3 regions of the Cryocola sp. 340MFSha3.1 genome follow, and region 3 is predicted to be linked to each of the others. Evidence: predicted binding sites of a transcription regulator. Region 3 holds the regulator's gene; each other region holds the start of a gene.
What was found. Region 3 encodes HrcA, which represses chaperone genes, less so after heat shock. Its sites were predicted from a motif close to TTNGCACTCGNNNNNNNCGAGTGCNAA; they were not measured.
Positions count from the first base shown of each region.

Region 1: H284_RS0113450 (Hsp20/alpha crystallin family protein) is a predicted target of HrcA. The motif match lies at 4,542-4,568, and genes of this name have one in related genera.
Region 2: groL (chaperonin GroEL) is a predicted target of HrcA. The motif match lies at 2,588-2,614, and genes of this name have one in related genera.

Region 1 is NZ_KB911088.1:504,824-512,527, reverse strand. It holds gene H284_RS0113465 (DEAD/DEAH box helicase) at 1-1,726, opposite strand, end outside; gene H284_RS0113460 (phytoene desaturase family protein) at 1,993-3,561, shown strand; gene H284_RS0113455 (SRPBCC family protein) at 3,558-4,004, shown strand; gene H284_RS0113450 (Hsp20/alpha crystallin family protein) at 4,042-4,473, opposite strand; gene H284_RS0113445 (Dps family protein) at 4,655-5,242, shown strand; gene H284_RS0113440 (GNAT family N-acetyltransferase) at 5,360-5,863, shown strand; gene H284_RS0113435 (IclR family transcriptional regulator) at 5,882-6,640, opposite strand; gene hutH (histidine ammonia-lyase) at 6,745-7,704, shown strand, end outside.
Region 2 is NZ_KB911088.1:1,079,286-1,086,989, forward strand. It holds gene H284_RS0116305 (DMT family transporter) at 1-24, shown strand, start outside; gene H284_RS0116310 (nitroreductase family protein) at 21-602, opposite strand; gene msrB (peptide-methionine (R)-S-oxide reductase MsrB) at 602-1,027, opposite strand; gene H284_RS0116320 (DUF3263 domain-containing protein) at 1,209-1,520, shown strand; gene H284_RS0116325 (LytR C-terminal domain-containing protein) at 1,542-2,090, shown strand; gene H284_RS0116330 (cold-shock protein) at 2,260-2,463, shown strand; gene groL (chaperonin GroEL) at 2,658-4,277, shown strand; gene H284_RS0116340 (sensor histidine kinase) at 4,509-6,209, opposite strand; gene H284_RS0116345 (response regulator transcription factor) at 6,269-6,961, opposite strand; gene H284_RS0116350 (NAD(P)/FAD-dependent oxidoreductase) at 7,065-7,704, shown strand, end outside.
Region 3 is NZ_KB911087.1:187,681-195,384, reverse strand. It holds gene H284_RS20625 (KAP family P-loop NTPase fold protein) at 1-1,225, opposite strand, end outside; gene H284_RS0100985 (DUF1990 domain-containing protein) at 1,289-1,954, shown strand; gene hemW (radical SAM family heme chaperone HemW) at 1,954-3,189, shown strand; gene H284_RS0100975 (DUF4870 domain-containing protein) at 3,204-3,587, opposite strand; gene H284_RS0100970 (DUF4870 domain-containing protein) at 3,715-4,227, opposite strand; gene hrcA (heat-inducible transcriptional repressor HrcA) at 4,388-5,410, shown strand; gene dnaJ (molecular chaperone DnaJ) at 5,468-6,583, shown strand; gene H284_RS0100955 (16S rRNA (uracil(1498)-N(3))-methyltransferase) at 6,590-7,318, shown strand; gene H284_RS0100950 (histidine triad nucleotide-binding protein) at 7,471-7,704, shown strand, end outside.

The DNA of each region.
Region 1 (7,704 bases), on a different contig from region 3:
CGCTGGTGAGCTGGGCGAGGTTGCGGGTGCGGCGGGACTGGTTCAGGTCGCCGTGGAGGCTGACGGCGGGGATGCCGGCGTCCTCCAGCTGCTCGGCCAGCATCTCGGCGAACGCACGGGTCCGGGCGAAGACCAGCGTCTTGCCGTCGCGGTCGGCGAGCTGCTCGATGATGGCGCCCTTGTCGCGGTGCTCGATCACGAGCACGCGGTGGTCGATGGTCGAGGACGCCTGGTCCTCGCCCGCCACCTCGTGCACGGCCGGGTTCACGAGGAACTCGTCCACGAGCTGCGCCACACCCGAGTCGAGCGTTGCGGAGAAGAGCAGCTTCTGGCCGCCCTCGGCCGTGTGACGCAGGATGCGCTGGACCGGCTCGAGGAAGCCGAGGTCGCACATGTGGTCGGCCTCGTCGAGGACGGTGATCTGCACCTCGCTGAGGTCCAGACGGCCCTGCTCGACCAGGTCCTCGATGCGGCCCGGTGTGCCGATGACGATGTCGACACCGCGCTGGAGCGCGCCCACCTGACGACCCTGCGGCACGCCGCCGTAGATCTGGGTGGTGAAGAGGCCGACGCTGCGCGCGATGGGCTGCACGGTGCGGTCGATCTGCAGCGCCAGCTCACGCGTGGGCGCCAGGATGAGGGCGCGCGGGGCGCGGCCGAGCTGACGCTTGCCGCCGGCCTTGCCGGAGTCGGCCCACAGCTGCATGAGGCGCTCGGCGAGCGGTGCGCCGAAGGCGATGGTCTTGCCGGAGCCGGTGCGGCCTCGGCCCAGCACGTCCTTGCCGGCGAGGACGTCGGGCAGCGTCGCAGCCTGGATGGGGAACGGCTTGTCGGCTCCCAGCTCGGCGAGGGCGCGGACGATGTTGCCGCCGAGGCCCAGGTCGGCGAAGGTCACGCCGTCGACGTCCTCGGCCTGGATGGCCTCCGCCTCGAGACGCTCGAGCACGACGTCGTCGGTCGGTGTGAAGGCCGGCTTCTCGTCGCGCGACGGGTAGAAGTCCGAGTCGCGGCGCGGGCGCTCGGTGCGGTCGTCGAACTGACGACGCGGACGCTCGTTGCGGTCGCTGAAGTCCCGACGCGGACGGTCGTCGTACTCGCGACGCGGACGCTCGGCACGGTCACCGAAATCGCGACGCGGACGCTCGGTCCGGTCCCCGAAGTCCCGACGCGGACGGTCGTCGTACTCACGACGCGGACGCTCGGCACGGTCACCGAAATCGCGACGCGGACGGTCGTCGTACTCACGACGCGGACGCTCAGCGCGGTCACCGAAGTCACGACGCGGACGCTCAGCGCGGTCACCGAAGTCCCGACGCGGACGGTCGTCGTACTCACGACGCGGACGCTCGGTCCGGTCACCGAAGTCACGACGTGGACGGTCCGCGCGGTCGTCGAAGCTGCGGCGGGGACGGTCGTCGCCGTCGCGGCGGGGGCGGTCCTGGCGCGGCGCGCGCTCCTCCCACACCCGCTCGGTGCGGCGGGCGTCCTTGCCGCGAGGCTCCCAGTTGGGGCGCCCGGTGCGGCCGCGGCCGGTGCTGTCGTCGCGGGTTCCGTACGTCGAGCGGCCGCGCGCGGCACGCTCGTCGGCGCTCCAGCGGGCCTTCTTGCCGGATGCCGGCTCCTCCGCGCGGTAGCCGCGGTGCTTGGGGCTCGGGTTGCTGCTACTCTTGGGCGCTCCGCCGCGGGACGGCTTCTGCGATCGTCGGTCGTTGTTGTATCCGGGCATGGATGTTCTTCCTGGGTTCATGTCGAGTGCTCGGCGGCACGCCGCAGCGCACCGAATGATTCCCGGGCGAACTGTGTCCGGGGCCGTTCACGATTGTGTGATCCATACCGCCGATCGGGTACGGAACCGGCCCACTTGACTGACAAACCCATCCGCGCAGATCGCGCAGTGTCAAGAGCCGACCTCCCCACGATAGTGCATGGATGCTGGGAACGGACTGCTGATCCCTCTCCGTGTGCGCCGAGGTGCGGGGTATACAGGGAGGTATGAGCGCTCCCTCCGCGAACACGCCCCCGGGGAACCGGCCTGCAGCGGGCAAGCTCGACGCCGTCGTGATCGGGTCGGGCCCGAACGGTCTCTCCGCCGCCGTCACGCTCGCGCGCGCCGGTCTGTCGGTGCGGGTGTACGAGCGCAACGCGACGGTGGGCGGCGGCCTGCGGACCGAGGAGCTCACCCTCCCCGGCTTCCGGCACGACGTCTGCTCGGCCGTCCATCCGCTGGCTTTCGCATCCGGCTTCTTCCGCAGATTCGGTCTGGAGAAGCGCGTGCCGTTCGTCGTGCCGACCGCGTCATACGGCAATCCGCTTCCTGGGGGCCGGGTAGCGATGGCGTACCTCGACCTCGACCGCACGGTGGATGCGCTGGGCGTCGACGGCCCCGCCTGGCGCGCCCTGCTCGGCCCGCTGGTCGAACACGCGGACGCCGTGGCCCAGTTCACCGGTTCGCAGCTGCTGCAGGTGCCACGGCATCCCCTCGTCGCCGCACGGTTCGGGCTGACCGCCATCGCTCAGGGCGGCCCGTGGTGGGACCTGCCGTTCCGGACCGAGGCGCCGGGCGCTCTGCTCTCCGGCGTCTTCGCCCACACGACCGTCCCCCTGCCGAGCGTCGCAGGAGCAGCCGCCGGAATGACGCTGGCGACCTACGCGCACGCACGCGGCTGGCCCATCCCGGTCGGCGGCAGCCAGGCGATCGCGGATGCGATGGTCGCCGACATCGTCGCTCACGGCGGCGAGGTCGTCACCGACACGCCCGTCGAGTCTCTCGCCGAGCTCCCCGACTCGCGGATCGTCGTCTTCGATACGCACGTGAAGCACGCCGCGCAGCTGGCCGAGGACCGGTTGCCCAGCGGTTACCTGCGGCGCATCTCCCGGTTCCGCGACGGCAACGGCGTGTTCAAGGCCGACTTCGCGCTCTCCGGCCCGGTGCCGTGGACGAATCCGGACCTGTACGAGACCGCAACCGTGCACCTGGGTGGATCGCGCGCCGAGGCGGCTCGCGCCGAGAACGCGGTCGCCGCCGGGCGGCACAGCGACGCACCGTACGTCCTGGTCTCGCAGCCCTCCCTGTTCGACGGGACGCGGGCGCCGGCGGGCAAGCACGTCCTGTGGACGTACACGCACGTCCCGCGCGGTTCGACGGAGGATCAGACAGAGGCGATCATCCGGCGCATCGAGGAGTTCGCCCCCGGCTTCCGCGACCTCATCATCGGGACGGCGACCAAGAACGCGGTGCAGATGGAGCAGCACGATCCGAACTACATCGGCGGGGACATTTCGGCGGGCGCGCCGGACTTCGGTCAGCTGGTGGCCCGCCCCGTCCTCTCCACCGACCCGTGGCGCATGCCCGGCCACGGACTCTACCTGGCGTCGTCGTCCGCGGCGCCCGGGCCGGGCGTGCACGGACTCGGCGGGTACTACGCCGCACGCAGCGCCCTCCGCCACGAGTTCGGCTTCACCCGGATGCCGGACCTGGCGCCGGGTCCCGACCAGACGATCGCCCGGCCCGTCGCCGCGCTGCCCGACCCCGTCCATCCTCACGAGCTTCCGGAGCAGTGAACATGTCTGTCAACGTCCGCCGTATGGCCTGCACGCCCGAGCAGGTCTTCGCCGTCCTCGCCGACCCCTGGGTCTATCCGACCTGGGTCGTCGGCGCCTCGCGACTGCGCGCCGCCGACAGCCGGTACCCGGCCGTCGGATCCCGTCTCCATCACTCCATCGGCGTCTGGCCGCTCGTCCTGAACGACGAGACGCGCATCGACGAGTGGGACCCGCCGCGCCGGATGGTGCTCGAGGCGAAGACACGGCCGTTCGGCTCCGAGCGGGTGATCATCGACGTGAAGCCCCGCGCAGGCGGCTGCGTCGTGCGGATGGAGGAGTTTCCGTACTCCGGTCCGGTGACCCGCATCCCGGACGTGCTGGCGGACAGCATGCTGCACGTGCGCAACGCGGAGACGCTGCGTCGCTTGGAGTGGGTGGCGCGAGGGCGCGCCGCCCAGTGACGACGCGCCCTCGGCTCGTGCGCTGAGACCGGCTCGATCAGCCGGCCGACACCGCCTTCGTCTCGCTGGAGCCCGACGACTCCACCGCGATCTTCCGCGGCTTCGCCCGCTCGGCCACCGGGATGATGACGCTGAGCACACCGTTGTCGTACGACGCGGTGATGCCGTCGGGATCGACGTCGTCGCCGATCGTGAACTGACGCATGTACGCGCCGTACGGGCGCTCCTGGGCGAGCCAGCGGGCGCCGTCGCGGTCGGCCGCACTGCGGACCGCCCGGATGGTGAGCAGGTGCCCGTCGACGTCGACGTCGACCGACGCGGGATCGGCGCCGGGGAGGTCGGCGTTCAGGATGTAGCGCTCACCCTCTCGGAACAGGTCCACCGGCATGATGCGCGGCTGGCGGCTGGTGTCGAAGATGCTCTGCGCGATCCGGTCCAGCTGGGAGAAAGGATCGAACGACATGGCCATTGGATGTACCCCTTTCTTCTGGATCACCTGATGAGAGGCCCTTTGCACTCTCTTTTCGACCACAGATTTTAGCACTCGCACCCGGAGAGTGCCAAGGGGATTGCGACCACGTCAACCCGCTTCCCGAACCGTCGGCGACGGCCTACCGTCAGCGTCGTCCATCGAACGGAAGGGACCCATCGTGGCCGCAAGCCAGACCAAGACGAGCACCAAGAGCACCGCCAAGAAGACCGCGCCGAAGACCGCCTCCGTACGTCGTACGGCCGCCGTCGGCGTCGCCCCGACCCGCCGCGAGCACGCCGAGCACGGCTTCGTCGCCTCCGCCGAACTGGCGCAGAACCTCCAGCGCGTGCACGTCGACCTGATCGAGCTGCACCTGCAGGGCAAGCAGGCGCACTGGAACGTCGTCGGACGCAACTTCCGCGACCTCCACCTCCAGCTCGACGAGATCGTCGAGGCCGCCCGCGAGTTCAGCGACGACGTCGCAGAGCGCCTCCGCGCCCTCCACGCGACCCCCGACGGCCGCAGCGCGACCGTCGCCGAGCAGACCAGCCTGCCCGAGTTCCCCAACGGCGAGGTCGACACCACCGAGACGGTCGACCTGATCACCGAGCGCCTCGAGGCGGTCGTCCGCACCATGCGCGACGTGCACGACGACGTGGATGAGGAGGACCCGACCTCTGCGGACCTGCTGCACGCGATCATCGAGCGGCTCGAGCAGTACGCCTGGATGGTCAGCGCCGAGAACCGGACCCCGAGCCGGGCCTGACGCCCGGGTTCACGCGGTGGGGCGGGCCGGCGGCGGGAAGCCGTCGGCCCGCTTCCGTGTGCGCCTCGAGGAGGTCCCGGAAACACCGGCGACACACGCCGCGGCTAGCATCGACGCATGCCGATCGAGATCCGCCCCGAACCGGCCCGGCAGCCGGAGGTCGAGGAGCTGCTGCGCTTGAGCGACGAGTTCGCTTTCGCGCTGTACCCGGCCGAGAGCTGCTACCTGCTGGATGTGTCCGAACTCGAGCGCCCGGGCGTCACCGTGTTCGTCGCACGGGTCGACGGGCGTGCGCTGGGCATCGCCGCCCTGGTGGCCGACGGTTCCGAGGGCGCGGACGGCTCGCGGAGCGACGCCCTCCCCCGCGCCGAGCTCAAGCGCATGTTCGTGCACGAGGACGCCCGCGGTCAGGGCCTCGCCCGCCGTCTGCTCGGCGCGATCGAGTCCGCCGCTGAAGGAGCAGGCATCGTCGAGGTGCGACTGGAGACAGGTCCGCTGCAGCACGCGGCGATCGCACTGTACGAGCGCTCGGGCTACGTGCGCATCCCGAACTTCGGGGCGTACGCCGACGATCCGTGGTCGGTCTGCTACGCCAAGTCGCTCGCCGTTCCCACACGCTAGCCGCCGCGCCGGCCGGCGTCAGCTCCCGCGGATGCGCCGGGACAGCTCGGCCGCGGCTTCGCGCACCCGGGCGGCGAGCGCATCCCACCCCTCCGGCGCAACGTTATCGCGCGGGAAGGTGACCGCGATGCCCGCGGCGGGCCAGCCCGCATGGTCGCGCACCGACACCGCGACGGAGGCGAAGCCCGGGGTGACGTCGCCGTCCTCGGTGGCGTAGCCGCGCTCGCGGGCCTCCGTCACGACTCGGCGCAGCTCGGCGTAGGAGTGCGGGCCGGAGCCCGTGCGGTCCTCGAACGCGCCGGAATCCGGATAGAGCGCGCGGAGCTGCTCGCGCGGCAGGGTCGCGAGAAGCGCGCGTCCGCTCGCCGTCAGGTGAGCCGGAAGACGCACCCCCACATCCGTTACCAGTCGCGGCCGCCGGGGCGCGCGCTCCTCCACGATGTAGACGACATCACGACCATGGAGTACGGCGACGTGCCCGGACTCGCCGATCGCATCCACCAGCGCCGCCACGATCGGCCGGCCGAGCCGGCTCAGCGGCTGCTGACGCGAGAAGGCGCTCGACAGCTCGTAGGCGGCGACGCCCAAGCCGTATCGGCGCGCCTCGGGGAAGTGCAGCACGAAACCGTGCTCGGTGAGCACGGCGAGCAGGTGGTAGACGGTCGAGCGGGGCAAGCCGAGGGCAGAGGCGATGGCGGCAGCCGGGGCCGGGCCGCGCTGGGCTCCGAGGTAGGCGAGGACGCGGAGGGTGTTCTCCGCCGCGGGGACCTTGCTCACCGCATCCACCTCCCTCGCCGGTAGCCGCGCCCGTGTCTGGGATCCCGGACACCGAGCAGCCTACAGCCGGAGCGCTCACGACCGCGCGGCGCGAGGATCGGACCATGCTCCAGACCCAGACCGCCGTCACCGTCGGTGCCGGACCGCTCACCATCGACGACGTGGTCGCCGTCGCGCGCCACGACGCCCGCGTCGAACTCGACCCCGACGCCCTCGCCGGAGTCGCCGCCTCCCGCGCGATCGTCGACGCCCTCGCCGACGACACCGAGCCGCACTACGGCATCTCGACCGGCTTCGGCGCACTCGCCACGACATTCATCCCCGCCGATCGCCGAGCGCAGCTGCAGGCGAGCCTCGTGCGCTCGCACGCGGCCGGATCCGGTCCCGAGGTCGAGCGCGAGGTCGTCCGTGCCCTCATGCTGCTGCGCCTGTCCACGCTGATGACCGCGCGCACGGGTGCGCGACCCCATACCGTCGAGACCTACGCCGCCCTCCTCAATGCGGGGATCACGCCGGTCGTCCACGAGTACGGCTCGCTCGGGTGCTCCGGCGACCTCGCGCCGCTCGCCCACTGCGCCCTGGCGGCGATGGGCGAGGGCCGCGTGCGGGTCGACGGCGAACCGGTCGACGCGGCCGACGCCCTCGCCGCTGCGGGAATCGAGCCCGTGGTCCTCGCCGAGAAGGAGGGACTCGCGCTCATCAACGGCACCGACGGGATGCTCGGGATGCTCGCGCTCGCCATCCACGACCTCCACGGCTTGCTGACCGACGCCGACATCGCCGCCGCGATGAGCGTCGAGGCGCTGCTCGGCACCGACGCGGTGTTCGCCGACGACCTGCAGCGGCTGCGGCCGCAGGCCGGCCAGGCGGTCTCGGCGACGAACCTGCGCGCCCTGCTCGCCGGCTCGCCGATCGTCGCGAGTCACAAGGGACCGGAGTGCACCCGGGTGCAGGACGCCTACTCGCTCCGGTGCTCTCCGCAGGTGCACGGCGCCGCACGCGACACCGTCGCGCACGCGGAGCTGGTGGCCGAGCGCGAGTTGGCCTCGGCCGTGGACAACCCG
Region 2 (7,704 bases), on a different contig from region 3:
CGATGGCGACGGCAGTCCGCCTAGTCCAGCGCCGTCAGGAAGCGCTCGGGGTCGAGCGACCGGCGGTACCCCTCCTTGCTGTCCGCGGGGATGCCACCCACGTACAGCCAGCCGAGCAGCCGCTCGTTCTTCTTCAGTCCGTGCATCCTGTGCACCGCCTTCGACCGGGTGTGGTGGCCGGTCCGCCACATCACGCCCCAGCCCGCGTCGTGGAGCAGCAGGCTCAGGATGTGGGCCACTCCCGACGCCACCGCATCCTGCTCCCAGCCGGGAACCTTCTCGCTCTTCGTCCGCACGGACACGATCGCGATCAAGAGAGAGGAGCGCAGCGGCTTGGATGCGAGCTTCTCCGCCTCCGATCCGGTCGCCTTCGCATCCCGCACGAACGCCTGGCCGAGCCGCAGCCGCGCGTCGCCGCGGAGCTCGATCAGACGCCACGGGTGCAGCGCGCTGTGGTCGGCGACCCGGCCGGCCGCCGCCACCAGGGGCAGCAGCTCCTCGTGGGTCGGCGCGTCCGGCGTCACCCGCGAGTACGACCGGCGCGCGGCGACGCGCTCGGCGAGGTCGCCGGCGGAGCCCGCGGCCGTCGCGCCTGTCGTCATCAGGACTCCGGCGTGAAGTTCAGCGACAGCGAGTTCATGCAGTAGCGGTCGCCGGTCGGCGTGCCGAAGCCGTCGGGGAAGACGTGCCCGAGGTGCGAACCGCAGGAGGCGCAGCGCACCTCGGTGCGGACCATGCCGAGGCTCGTGTCCTCGATCAGCTGCACGGCCTCCGGGCGGACGGACTCGTAGAAGCTCGGCCAACCGCATCCCGAGTCGAACTTGGTGCCCGACTTGAACAGCTCCGCTCCGCACGCCGCACAGGTGTAGAGGCCGGAGCGGCTCTCGTCGAGCAGCTCACCGGTCCACGGGCGCTCCGTCCCGGCCTCGCGAAGCACCGCGTACTGCTCCGGGCTGAGCTCCTCACGCCACTCGTTCTCGCTCTTGGAGACCGTGTATCCGTCCTGGGCCGTCTCGTTCGTTGCCATGCCTCTCCCTTTCGTCGTCACCAGACTAAACGGCGACGCCGCGACGGCTGTTCCCGTTTCGTCCCGCGACGTGCCGGGAGGAAACGGGGAACACACAGGGCCTGCGCCCTAGGATGATGCGCGAGCGCGGGGCGCGACCGGCATGTCCGGCACCGTCCGGCGTCCGTGACGAGGGAAGGCGGTGCGCGTGACCCGGTCAGCCGACGAACGGCCTGCCGCCGACCGCGAGCCCTCGGACACGGACCAGCTGAGCGATCGGGATGCCGCGATCCTCGCGTTCGAACGCCAGTGGTGGCGTCACGCCGGAGCCAAGGAGCAGGCCATCCGCGAGGAGTTCGGTCTCTCGGCGGCTCGGTACTATCAGTTGCTCGGTGCGCTGATCGACCGCCCGGCCGCTCTCCGCCACGACCCCATGCTCGTCAAGAGGCTGCTGCGGCTGCGCGAGGCGAGGCTGGCCGCACGACACGCACGGACCCTCCCGTCCGGCGACTGACCCCGAGGACCGCATCCCCCGATGGCTGAGAAGTACCCCCGCGACAGGTTCGACGAGATCCCCGACGACCTGAAGCGCGTCGGCGCGCACCGGGCGCCGCGCCCGCGGGGCCGCGCATGGATGGCGGTGGGATGGGCGGCGCTCGCCACGATCGTGCTGGTCGGCGCCGGCATCTTCGGTCTCTCCGTCATCAACGGCAACATCTCGTTCCACGGGCCGTCGGCCTCGGCATCCCGTTCGCAGACGCCGACGCCCACCCCGACCCCGACGATCGTCCCGACCGTGAACCCCGCGCTGCAGGTCAACGTGCTGAACGGCACGTCGACGGAAGGCCTGGCGCAGACCGTCGGCGACAAGCTGAAGGCCGCGGGCTGGACGGTCAGCGCGCTCGCGAACGCCGACCGCAACGACCTGGCGACGACCATCGTCTACTACGGCAATCCCGCCAACCAGGCCGCCGCCCTCGGGGTCGTGCAGTCGCTGCCGGGCGCGACCATCCAGCAGAGCAATGCCTTTGACGACACCGGCGCGGACATCACCGTCGTGATCGGCGCGAACTTCACGGGCTGATCCCGGCTCCACGACCGCCCGATCCCTTTGTTTCGCGCGTGTTTAACTTTCGCCTCATTTCGGAATCGATTCACGAAATCTCTGGCGTCGCCGCCTATTGAAAGCATTAGGATCGGGAGTCAACGTGCGGCGACGGATCGCGCGAGCGACACAGCAATGGGAGTAATGCATGGCGAACGGGACCGTGAAGTGGTTCAACGCTGAGAAGGGCTACGGCTTCATCACCGTCGATGGAGGGGGACAGGACGTTTTCGTTCATTACTCCGCGATTGACATGAACGGATACAAGGTCCTCGAAGAGGGCCAGCAGGTCGTTTTCGAGGTCGGCACCGGGCAGAAGGGCCCGCAGGCCGAGTCGGTGCGGCTGGCCTGAGCACAGCGAACCAACGAATCTGCGGAGCGCCGTCCCCATCGGGGGCGGCGCTTCGCCGTTGCTCCCGGTGTTCGCCGGTCGCGGAGTGATCTTGCACTCCACCGCGGCGAGTGCCAGAATCGCTTTAGCACTCCATCTGATCGAGTGCTAATAGACGGAATCTTTCGCACACGTCCGGGAGGGACGAGAAACACATGGCAAAGATCATTGCTTTCAACGAGGACGCCCGCCGCGGCCTCGAGCGCGGCCTGAACACCCTGGCCGACACGGTCAAGGTGACCCTGGGCCCGCGCGGTCGTAACGTCGTCCTCGAGAAGAAGTGGGGCGCCCCGACGATCACCAACGACGGCGTCTCCATCGCGAAGGAGATCGAGCTCGACGACCCGTACGAGAAGATCGGCGCGGAGCTCGTCAAGGAGGTCGCCAAGAAGACCGACGACGTCGCCGGTGACGGAACCACCACCGCGACCGTCCTCGCTCAGGCCCTGGTCAAGGAGGGCCTGCGGAACGTCGCGGCCGGCGCTGACCCGATCACCCTGAAGCGCGGCATCGAGAAGGCCGTCGCGGCGGTCACCGAGGAGCTCGTCGCCTCCGCCAAGGAGGTCGAGACCAAGGAGGAGATCGCGGCCACCGCGTCCATCTCCGCCGGCGACACCACCATCGGCGAGATCATCGCCGAGGCGATCGACAAGGTCGGCAAGGAGGGCGTCGTCACCGTCGAGGAGTCGAACACCTTCGGCACCGAGCTCGAGCTCACCGAGGGCATGCGCTTCGACAAGGGCTTCCTGTCGCAGTACTTCGTGACCGACCAGGACCGCCAGGAGGCGGTGTTCGAGGACCCGTACATCCTCATCGCCAACCAGAAGATCAGCAACATCAAGGACCTCCTGCCGATCGTTGACAAGGTGATCCAGGCCAACAAGCCGCTCCTCATCATCGCTGAGGACGTCGACGGCGAGGCCCTGGCGACCCTGATCGTCAACAAGATCCGCGGCATCTTCAAGTCCGTCGCCGTCAAGGCTCCGGGCTTCGGCGACCGCCGCAAGGCCATGCTGCAGGACATCGCGATCCTCACCGGCGGCCAGGTCATCTCCGAGGAGGTCGGTCTCAAGCTCGAGAACGTCACCCTCGACCTGCTCGGCCAGGCCCGCAAGGTCGTCATCACCAAGGACGAGACCACGATCGTCGAGGGTGCGGGCGACCCGGAGGTCATCGCCGGCCGCGTGCAGCAGATCCGCAACGAGATCGAGTCGACCGACTCGGACTACGACCGCGAGAAGCTGCAGGAGCGCCTCGCCAAGCTCGCCGGTGGCGTCGCCGTCATCAAGGCGGGCGCGGCCACCGAGGTCGAGCTCAAGGAGCGCAAGCACCGTATCGAGGACGCCGTGCGCAACGCGAAGGCCGCCGTCGAGGAGGGCATCGTCGCCGGTGGTGGCGTCGCCCTCATCCAGGCCGGCAAGACCGCCTTCGAGAAGCTGGAGCTCACCGGTGACGAGGCGACCGGCGCCAACATCGTCAAGGTCGCCATCGAGGCTCCGCTGAAGCAGATCGCGATCAACGCGGGCCTCGAGGCCGGCGTCGTCGTCGAGAAGGTCCGCAACCTCCCGGTCGGCCACGGCCTCAACGCCGCGACCGGCGAGTACGTCGACATGCTGGCCTCCGGCATCAACGACCCGGTGAAGGTCACCCGTTCGGCGCTGCAGAACGCGGCGTCCATCGCGGGCCTGTTCCTCACCACCGAGGCCGTCGTCGCCGACAAGCCCGAGAAGAACCCGGCTCCGGTCGGCGACCCGGGCGCAGGCATGGACTTCTAAGTCCCCGCACCACGCAGAGGGCGTCTCCCCATCGGGGAGGCGCCCTCTTCGCGTGCCCGGGCCTTTCACGTGCGGCTGACTGCACCCCGCGCAAACGGAGGAGAATCGTGCGCGGCCCGCGGCGATTCGCCACGAACGGAGGCGGACCGGCGCGCCAGTGGGCCGGATCCCCTCCGTTTCCGGCGCTCCGACGCGGCGTTCCGCTGCGAACGCGACGCGGCGGGGGAGCGCTTACGGGGCGAGCGGACTCGGGGAGGCGGGGGAGCCGGCGAGCGGCAGCGAGACGCGGAAGGTCGCGCCCCCGCCCTCGGTGTCGACCACGTCGACCGTGCCGTTGTGGGCGGCGACGATGGAGGAGACGATGGCGAGGCCGAGGCCGCTTCCGCCGGTCTCGCGGGCGCGCGACGTGTCGGCGCGCCAGAAGCGCTGGAAGATCTTCTCGCGGATCTGCGGCGGGATTCCCTCGCCGTGGTCGCGGACCTCGATGATGCCGCGCTCGGTGCGATGGTCGATCTGCACCGCGATCTCGATCGGGCTGCCCTCCGGCGTGTAGCGCAGGGCGTTGCCCATCAGGTTGGTGACGACCTGGCGGAGCTTGTTCTCCTCCGCCATGACGATCGCGGGCTCCGATGGGGCGGGCTGCGTGAGCACCACCTTCTCGGCCGTCGTGATGGGCAGCGGGCCGGTCGTCGCGCGGCGGTTGCGGCCGCGGCGCAGGCGGGCGAGCGCCGATCCCGCGAAGGCGATCGGGCCCGTGGCGTTCGCGGCGCGCGCGTCGGTGTCGGGGATGGTCATCGGGACGGTGTCGAGCCCGGGCTCCGCGGCGTCGTCGTCCGCGGGCGGAAGCGGCTCGGGCGTGAGGACCGTGACGACGCGTCCTGGGGAGCCGGCCATCGCATCCATCGCCGCGTCCTGCGCGATCTTGACGAGGTCGACGCGGCGCAGGTCGAGCGGTTTGGTCTCATCGAGCCGGGCGAGCTCGAGGAGGTCCTCTACGAGGATGCCCATGCGGATCGCCTCCTTCTCGATGCGATCCATGGCCTGCGCGACGTCCTCGGGCGTCTGCAGCGCACCCATCCGGTACAGCTCGGCGTAGCCGCGCACCGAGACCAGCGGGGTGCGGAGCTCGTGGGAGGCGTCGCCGACGAAGCGACGCATCTGATCGATCGTGCGCGCGCGGTCGCTGAACGCGCGGTCGATGCGGTTCAGCATGGTGTTGAGGGAGCGGTTGAGGCGTCCGACCTCCGTATTGGGAGTCGCCCCGCCGAGGCGCTGGCTGAAGTCTCCGTCGGCGATGGCGGCGGCCGTCTGCTCCACCTCGCGCAGCGGCGAGAACGTCGTCGTGACCAGCATCCGCGTGAGCCCGGCCCCGACCACGATCACGATCACTCCGAAGCCGAGGAAGATCGCGAGGAAGCTCGCCATCACCGTGTCGATCTGCGATGTGGTCGTCGCGACGATCGCGGTGGCCAGCTCACCGCTGCCGGCGAACGTCTGCGTTGTCGCGAGGGCGCGGTACGTCGTGCGGCCGTCGTTGCTCGGCAGCGTGAAGCCGCCGTTCATGCTCTTCGCCTCGGGGAGGGTCAGGGTGGAGGGGATCGCCGGCCGGTGCGCGTACGGGATGTTCGACCAGTTGCTCTTCACCAGCTTGCCGCTGGAGTCGTACAGCGCCGCGAAGTAGTCCGACGGGCTCGAGTCGGTCGCGATCTGGTCGTCGTCCGACGACGCCGTGCCGAGGTACGTGTTCAGGTACGACGCCCCCGAGGCGGCGGAGAGCTGCGCATCCAGCTGGTCGAGGAGCACCGGCTTCAGCATCGACATCGTGCCGATACCGGTCACGAGCAGCCCGAGCGTCAGCATGAGCACGGTCACGCCCGTGATCTTCGTGCGCAGGGAGATCGCGTTCCAGCGGTCGAGCAGACGTGAGTGCATCAGGCCGTCAGTCTATGCAGGGGATGCTGAGTCGGGCATGTGTGCGCCCGGTGCGCACCTCAGGCTTTCGCGGCCTTCAGCATGTAGCCGAACCCGCGCTTGGTCTGGATGAGCGGCTCGCTGGAGTGCGCATCCACCTTGCGGCGCAGGTACGAGATGTACGACTCCACGATGCCGGCATCGCCGTTGAAGTCGTACTCCCAGACGTGGTCGAGGATCTGCGCCTTCGAGAGCACGCGGTTCGGGTTCAGCATGAGGTAGCGCAGCAGCTTGAACTCGGTGGGGCTGAGCTCGATGGGGGTGTCGCCGACGAAGACCTCGTGCGTGTCCTGGTCCATCGTCAGCTCGCCCGCACGGATGACCGCGTCTTCGTCGGCCTGCATCGTGCGGCGCAGGATGGCCTTGATGCGGGCGACGATCTCGTCGAGGCTGAACGGCTTGGTGACGTAGTCGTCGCCGCCGACCGTAAGGCCGGTGATCTTGTCCTCGGTGTCGTCCTTCGCCGTGAGGAACAGGATGGGCGCGGTGTAACCCGCGCCGCGGAGGCGCTTGGTGACGCCGAAACCGTTCATGTCCGGCAGCATGACGTCGAGGATGATGAGGTCGGGCTCCTCTTCGAGGACCGCGGAGATCGCCTGCGCGCCGTTCCCGACTGCACGGACGGCGAACCCGGCGAAACGGAGACTGGTGGTGAGGAGGTCGCGGATGTTCGGCTCGTCGTCGACGATGAGAATGCGGGGTCCTGCGTTCATGGAGACAGTATCTGCGCGTCGGCTGGGTCTTACCTGTGAGCCGTCGGTGCGCCCTAGGTGCGCAGGTCTGGCGCCCGCAGTGTGAAGAGTGGATGCTGAGAGCATGTCTGAACCCACCGTCGTCATCGCCGGGGCCGGCCTGGCCGGCGCGACCGTCGCCACGGAGCTGCGCGAGCGCGGCTTCGGCGGCCGCATCCTGCTGCTCGGTGCGGAAGAGCACCATCCGTACATCCGGCCGCCGCTGTCGAAGGAGTTCCTGAAGGGCGAGGCCGGGCTCGAGGATGCGGACGTGCATCCCGCCGAGTGGTACGCCGACAACGCGGTCGAGTTCATCCCGAATGTCGAGGCGGGTTCGTTCGAAGCGGACGCGCACGAGCTGTTCGTGTCGGACGGCGGCCGGATCACCTACGACAGCCTCGTCCTCGCCACCGGGGCGCGAGCGCGCCCGCTCGGTGTTCCGGGCAGCGGTCACGGCGCGGTGTTCCCGCTCCGGACCCGGGAGGACTCCGCCTGGCTGCGCGCGGCGCTCGAGGTCGGCGGCCGACGTGTCGTCATCGTCGGGTCCGGGTGGATCGGCATGGAGGTCGCGGCGGCGGCCCGCGGGTACGGCAACGACGTGACCGTGATCGGCCACTCGGCGGTCCCGCTCAGCGGGGCCATCGGTCGGGAGCTCGGCGGCGTCTTCGAGCGACTCCACCGGGACAACGGGGTCGCGTTCCGCAACGGCGCGAAGGTAGTGGGCG
Region 3 (7,704 bases):
GCCATTCCAGGCATGCCCAGCGGATGATTGCAAAATCGAAGAAGTCAACGTCCTCCTTGAGTGGCGGGTAGAGCAGTCGAACGTGTGTCAGCCATCTCTCGACCTTGCGAGGAGTAGTCAGCGCGGGCGCCATGTATAGCTGGAAAGTGAACGCGAACTCTGCCCCCCGTTGCGTGGTGCGACCGGTCAGGTCGCTCTCAACTATCGGATCGAGCACGCTATCCACCGCCATATTCAGCTGTCGCGGCCTCAGCGGCGGCATGTCAACGCGAACTTGAACCATCTTTTCGAGATACTCGCGTGCCCGATGAGCTGACTTTCCAACGATCCCAGATTCGGCGATGAGATCGAGAAGGGACGTTTCGTCGTAAGCGAGTAGGTAGTGGACGTTTGGGAGGCGCCCCACTTGACGGATTAGCCGCATTAGTTCCAATACCTCGGCGGGCGTAAGTCTGTCTATATCATCGATGACCATCAAGATTGGTGTGTCTAACCTGCGGAGCGCTGTCTCCGCCTGGCTCTGGGTGCGCCACCAATCGCCGACTCCCATCTGATGGGCAAGCGCCTCAAGCCCCTTTGATGAGTCCAAGCCGGCGGCTGCCGTTAGCGAGCCAAACGGCGCCAAGGAGGCAAGCAGCCTCCCAAGGGCCGCGCGCGAGTCGTCCCAGCGTTGCCCGGTCGGGATTGCCGCGCGAAGTTGCACAAAGAACGCCGCCGTCAAGGAATCGAGAGACGAATAGCGCCACGGGTTCAGCTGGCCAATTGCCCAGGCCTCACTCGACTTCCCTGAACGAGCCAACTCGTTCATAACAGTGACGAGTACCGAAGTCTTTCCGGCACCCCACGGGCCGGCGAGACCAATCACACTTGAGTCTCGGCTAACGCGGACTTCGCTCAGGACGCGCACCAGCGAGTTCACGAACGCAAGTCGGTCGTAATCGTCCGTGGCTTCGAGGTCGACAGGCTGATCAGCCCAAGCTTGCGGTCTTTTAGGACTTGGTTCTGCGTGGTCGACAGGGAGCTTCGGCGCGATTCTGTAGCCGACGGCGATGACTAACACGGATATGAGAGCCAGCGCGAACGGACTGCTCGCATACAGCACGCCGATAATCCATTGATGCACGGCACCGTCTGAGTGATGGTCCCATTCGGAAAGCGCGATGATCGCGATACCACATAAATACAAGACCGAGATAGCAACTGCTAAGCGGACTACCAGGCGCATGTGCCCACGATACTTTGTGACACCTTCCGGCTGGCGAACCCCCGTTTCGCGAACCCGCTCGACATGGCGGATGATGAATATATGCGCCGCTCGACGTTCACCGACCAACCCGTCACGTACGGGGCGGTCGGCGGCACCCAGGCGGCCGATCTGCTGTACTACCCGCCGAAGGGCTACAAGCCGCTGGAGCGTAGCATCCGGCTGGGCAGCGGGGACGAGCGGTTCGAGACCGCGGCGACCGCGCTCATGGCGTGGGGCGTGCAGAAGGGCAGCGGGATCCAGGTGACGGATGTGCGCGAGGGAACCGGCGTGCAGTACGAGGGCGTCGAGTTCGGTCCGGACGGCACGCCCGTCCGCATGCGCGAGAACCGTCCGGAGGAGGACGTGTTCGCCGACGACGGCACCCCGTTCGTCCGCAACGGCATGACCGCTGTGCTCAAGATCCCGTTCGGCCCGTTCCGCGTGTCCGCACCGATCCGCGTCGTCTACGTCGTCGACGAGCCGCACCGGCGCGGGTTCGCCTACGGGACTCTTCACGGGCATCCCGAGAGCGGCGAGGAGCTGTTCTTGGTCGAGCAGCGCGACGACGGCACGGTCTGGTTCGTGCTGCGCGCCCTGTCGCGGCCCTCCAACGCGTTCTACCGTCTGGTCGCGCCGGTGCTGGCGATGGTCCAGCGCCGCTACACGGCGAAGTACCTGCGCGCGCTCCACCCCGTCCGGTCTGCCTGATGCCGAGCGTCCTCCCCATCGGCGACCCCGCGCCGGCCGACGGCCTGCTGCCCGCGAGCGCCGCCGACGGCGCGCACGAACGCGACTTCGGCGTCTACCTTCACGTGCCGTTCTGCCGGGTGCGCTGCGGCTACTGCGACTTCAACACGTACACGGCGACCGAGCTCCGCGGAGTCTCGCAGTCGGACTACGCGGGTCATGCCGTGCGTGAGGTCGGATTCGCCGCCGATGCCCTGCGCGCGAGCGGCGTGCCCGACCGCACGGTGTCGACGGTGTTCTTCGGCGGCGGGACGCCGACACTGCTTCCGCCCGGCGACCTCGCCGCGATGCTCGGCGCCGTGCGCGACGCGTGGGGTCTGGCCGACGGCGCCGAGGTCACCACCGAGGCGAATCCGGACTCCGTGGATGCGGACGACCTGCAGCGACTCGCCGACGCCGGGTTCACCCGGGTGTCGTTCGGGATGCAGTCCGCCGTCCCACACGTGCTGGAGACGCTGGAGCGTACGCACGACCCTGCTCGCATCCCGCTGGTGGTCGGCTGGGCGCGTGAAGCCGGCCTGCAGGTCAGTCTCGACCTGATCTATGGGACGCCGGGGGAGTCGCTCGACGACTGGTCGCGCAGCCTCGACACCGCCCTCGCCTGCGAGCCGGACCACCTGTCCGCCTACGCGCTGATCGTCGAGCAGGGCACCAAGCTGGCACGACAGATCCGCTCCGGGCAGGTGCCGGAGCCCGACGACGACCTCGAAGCCGACATGTACGAGCTGGCGGACACGCGCCTCTCCGACGCCGGCTACGAGTGGTACGAGGTCAGCAACTGGGCGACCGGCGCATCCCACCGGTCCCGCCACAATCTCGCCTACTGGCTCGGCCACGACTGGTGGGGGGTCGGACCCGGGGCGCACAGCCACGTCGGCGGCGTCCGCTGGTGGAACGTGAAGCACCCCGCGGCCTACGCACAGCGCGTGCTGGCGGGGGAGTCGCCCGCAGCGGGCCGGGAGACACTCGACGCCGAGACCCGGCGGGTGGAGCGGGTGCTGCTGCTCTCGCGCATCCGCGACGGGCTGCGCACGGCCGAACTGGGAGAGGCGGGCCGGCACGAGGTGCCCGGTCTGATCGCCGACGGTCTGGTGGACGGAAGAGCCGCCCTCCGCGGATCGATCGTTCTGACCCTGCGGGGGCGGCTCCTGGCCGACGCGGTGGTGCGGCGGCTGCTGGCGGACGAGGCCGCCTGAGAGGTGCGTCGCGTCTAGCTGACGAACCGGATGGCGATCGGGTACGTGTAGTACTCGCCCTGGTTGGCCTTCACAGCTGCGATGATGCTGAACACGATGTTGAGCACCCACGCGGCGAGGATGACGAAGATCCCGATGAAGACGATCGAGAGCAGTCCGCCGACGACGTACGCGATGAAGATGGTGATCTGGAAGTTCAGGGCGGTCGCGGTGTGGGCGCGGACGAACGGCCCGCGGTCCTTCAGCACCAGGTAGCCGATGAGCGCCGGGATCCAGTTGAACAGGATGCCGCCGATCTGGACGAGCGTCGCCCAGAGCTTCTCGTCGGCGGGGCTGAGCTGCTGCGCGCCGCCTCCGTAAGGCTGCTGGGGTGGCGGCGGCGGGGGTGTCGCGGACATGGCGCGGTTCTCCTCAAGAGCTGGGGATGGACGTGTTCGGCCCCCAGCCTAGGGCGCGGGGGCGCAGGCTGAAAAGAGCCTGAACGCGCCGACGCCCGGCTGGGGACCGAATGCCGCCCGGCTGGAGCTACTTGATGAAGCGGAAGTTCACCGGGTACCGGTACGTGCCTCCGCTGTTCACGCGGACGAAGCCGAGGATCGAGAACACCAGGTTGATGATGTACAGCGCCCACGGGATGAGCAGGCCGAACAGCAGGTAGCCGATCCCGTAGGTGAAGCTGCCGATGATCACGCCGATGATCTGCGAGGCCACCCAGGCGATGATCCACGTGATCTGCCAGTTGAGGGCCTCCTTGGCCTCCTGGTTGGTGAGGCGGCCGCGGTCCTTGAACACGAGCCAGATGATCAGCGACGGGAGGATCCAGAGGATGCCGCCGAGGTGAGCGAATGCGGCCCACTGCTTGTCCTGCGCGGCGTCGAGCGGGGCGGCGGGTGCGGCGGCGTACGGCTGCTGCCCGGCGGGCTGGCCGTACGGCTGCTGGGGAGGGACGTTGGAGTAGGGCTGCTGGGGCGGAACGCCGCCGGGCTGCTGCGGGGGGACCCCACCCGCAGGGTCGGTCGGCTGGTTCGGGTCGGTCATTCGGCGGAACCCTTTCGTGATCGGCTGCGACGGTGCGTCGAACCGGTGAGCATACGGTACTGCGGCCGTGTCACAGGCAGCAATCATCCGCGCCGCGTTTCGACGCGGTAGGATTGGCACTCAGGAAGAGCGAGTGCTAAACGGTCGACGGGAGGCGGAGATGGTCTCGGAACGCAGCCTCGAAGTGTTGCGCGTCATCGTCCAGGACTACGTGGCGTCGCGCGAGCCGGTCGGTTCGAAGAGCATCGTCGAGCGCCACTCCTTCGGTGTGTCCGCCGCGACGATCCGCAACGACATGGCGCTGCTGGAGGAAGAGGAGCTGATCGCGGCCCCGCACACGTCCTCCGGGCGCGTCCCCACCGACAAGGGCTACCGGCTGTTCGTCGATCACCTGGCAGAGATGCGTCCGCTCACCTCGGCCCAGCGCACCGCGATCGAGACGTTCCTCGGCCAGTCGGTCGACCTCGACGATGTACTCTCGCGGACCGTCCGGCTGCTCTCCCAGCTGACCAATCAGGTCGCGCTGGTGCAGTATCCGTCGGTCGCGCGCTCCCGCATCCGGCACATCGAGCTGGTCGCGCTCGCGTCGCACCGCCTGCTGAGCGTGCTCATCACCGATTCCGGCGCCGTCGAGCAGCGCGTGATCGAGCTCCCGGCCGATCTGAGCGATGAGGATGTGGCCGAGATCCGCGGCGCGATCAACGGCGCGGCGGCGGGGCTGACCCTGGCGGAGGCCGCCACGCGGCTGCGCGAACTGCCCGATGCCCTCACGGAGCGCACGCGCGCCCTGGTGGAGCCCGTGGCGAGCGCACTCCTCGACCAGATCGCGGCCAATCGGCAGGAGAAGCTGGTCATGGCAGGCGCGGCGAACCTGGTGCGCACCGAGCTCGACTTCCCCGGAACCATCACCCCGGTCCTCGAAGCGATCGAGGAGCAGGTCGTCCTGCTCCGGCTGTTCGACGAGATGGCCACCGACCAGCACGGCGTCGCCGTCAGCATCGGCCGCGAGAACGCCGGTTTCGGGCTGACGGAAGCATCCGTGCTCTCCAGCGGTTACAGTGCGGCGGGATCGGATGTGGCCCGCGTCGGGCTCCTCGGACCGCTCCGCATGGACTACTCGGGCAACATGGCCGCCGTCCGCGCGGTCGCCCGCTACCTCTCCCGGCTGCTCGGCGACCAGTAGGCCGCACCAGCATCCGGCGATCACCACACGCGACGAAAGAAGAAGGAACAGCCCCACGTGGCCGACCACTACGAAGTCCTCGGCGTCGAGCGCGACGCCAGCCCCGATGAGATCAAGAAGGCGTACCGCCGACTGGCGCGCGAGCTCCACCCGGACGTGAATCCCAGCGCCGAGGCGCAGGAGCGCTTCAAGCTCGTCACGCACGCGTACGACGTGCTCAGCGACCCGCAGCAACGGCAGCAGTACGACCTGGGCGGCTCCGGCGGCTTCGGCGGAGGCGCGGGCGGAGCCGACTTCGCCGGCTTCAGCGACATCTTCGAGACGTTCTTCGGCGGAGGCGGCGGTGCGAGCCGCGGTCCGCGGTCCCGCCGGGAGCGCGGACAGGACGCCCTGTTGCGCGTCGAGGTCGACCTCGACGAGGTCATTTTCGGCACCCACCGCGACCTGGAGGTCGACACGGCCGTGGTCTGCGAGACCTGCAACGGCTCGTGCTGCCAGCCGGGCACGCAGCCGGTGACGTGCGACATCTGCCACGGCACCGGCAGCATCCAGCGCTCCGTCCGGTCGCTGCTCGGCAACGTGATGACGTCGAGCCCCTGCGGCACCTGCCGCGGCTACGGCACCGTCATCGCGACGCCGTGCGTCACCTGCCAGGGGCAGGGTCGGGTGCGCGCGCGTCGGACCGTCCCGGTCGACATCCCCGCGGGCGTCGACACGGGCCTGCGCCTGCAGATGCCGGGCAGCGGCGAGGCCGGCCCGGCCGGCGGCCCCAACGGCGACCTCTACCTCGAGATCAAGGTCAAGCACCACGACGTCTTCAGCCGCGACGGCGACGACCTGCTCTGCACGCTGGAGCTGTCGATGACGGATGCGATCCTCGGAACGACCGCGACGGTGAAGGCGCTCGACGGCGACATCCGGCTCGAGCTCAAGCCCGGCACGCAGTCCGCCGACATCATCACGGTGAAGGACCGCGGGATCACGCACCTCCGCGGCACCGGCCGCGGCGACCTCCGGGTCGGCATCCAGGTGGTCACTCCGACGAAGCTCGACCACAAGGAGAAGGACCTGATCAAGAAGTTCGCCGCGGCCCACAAGGGTCCGGAGCCGTCGCTGGCCCGGTTCCAGCAGGGGCTGTTCGCGAAGCTGCGCGACCGGTTCCTGAACCTCTAGCGGGTCATGGCGTCCCTCTACCTGCGTGAGGACCTCGACGACGTCGAGGTCGGCTCCCGGCTGTCGCTGACCGGCGCCGAAGCGAAGCACGCCGCGACCGTGAACCGCACGCGACCGGGGGAGTCGGTGCTCATCGGCAACGGACGCGGGCTCGTCGCGTCGGGCGAGGTGCTCGTCTCGACGAACACCGAGCTGACGATCGACGTCGAGTCGGTCTCGCGCGTCGAGCGCGAGACCCCGACGATCACGCTGGTGCAGGCGCTCGCCAAGGGCGACAGGGATGAGCTCGCGATCCAGGCCGCTACCGAGCTCGGTGTGGATGCGGTGGTGCCGTGGGCCGCATCCCGTTCGGTCTCGCGCTGGGAGGGCACCAAAGTCGCGAAGGGCCGGGAGCGCTGGGCGACGATCGTGCGGGAGGCAGCCAAACAGTCCATCCGGGCCTGGACGCCCGAGGTCGGCGAGCTGGCGACGACGAAGCAGATCGCTGCGCTGGCGGCGTCGGCGCGGGTGCTCGTCCTCGAGCCGGACGCGACGGAGCCCCTGACCGCCGTCGAGCCGGACGGCCGTGACCTGGTGCTCGTCGTCGGTCCGGAGGGCGGGATCGCGCCGCAAGAGCTGGCCGCCTTCCGCGACGCGGGCGCCGAACTCGTGCGCCTGGGCTCCACGGTGCTCCGCACCTCGACCGCCGGCCCCGCAGCCCTCGCCGTCCTCAACGCGTCTCTCCACCGCTGGTGACCCTACCCCTCGCACTCACCCCCACCGTCGAGTCCGCAAACTTTGCACGCTCTGAGGGGGTTCCGTGTGCAAAGTTTGCGGACTCGACGGCGGGCGGACGGCCAAGGGGACGGACTCGGCCGAGCGTCGGAGGGGGCGAATAGGATAGGGGTATGGCAGAGACGGAGCGTTCGATCTTCTCCCGCATCATCGCGGGCGAGATCCCGGCCGACGTGGTGTACGACTCGGAGCGCCTGATCGCGTTCCGCGACATCGCCCCGAAGGCCCCCGTGCACCTCCTCGTCGTGCCCAAGACGGAGCAGTACCGAGACGTCGCCGAGCTGGCGGCCGGCGACCCCGAGCTGCTGGCCGAACTGGTCGCGACGGCGAAGCGGCTCGCCGACGAG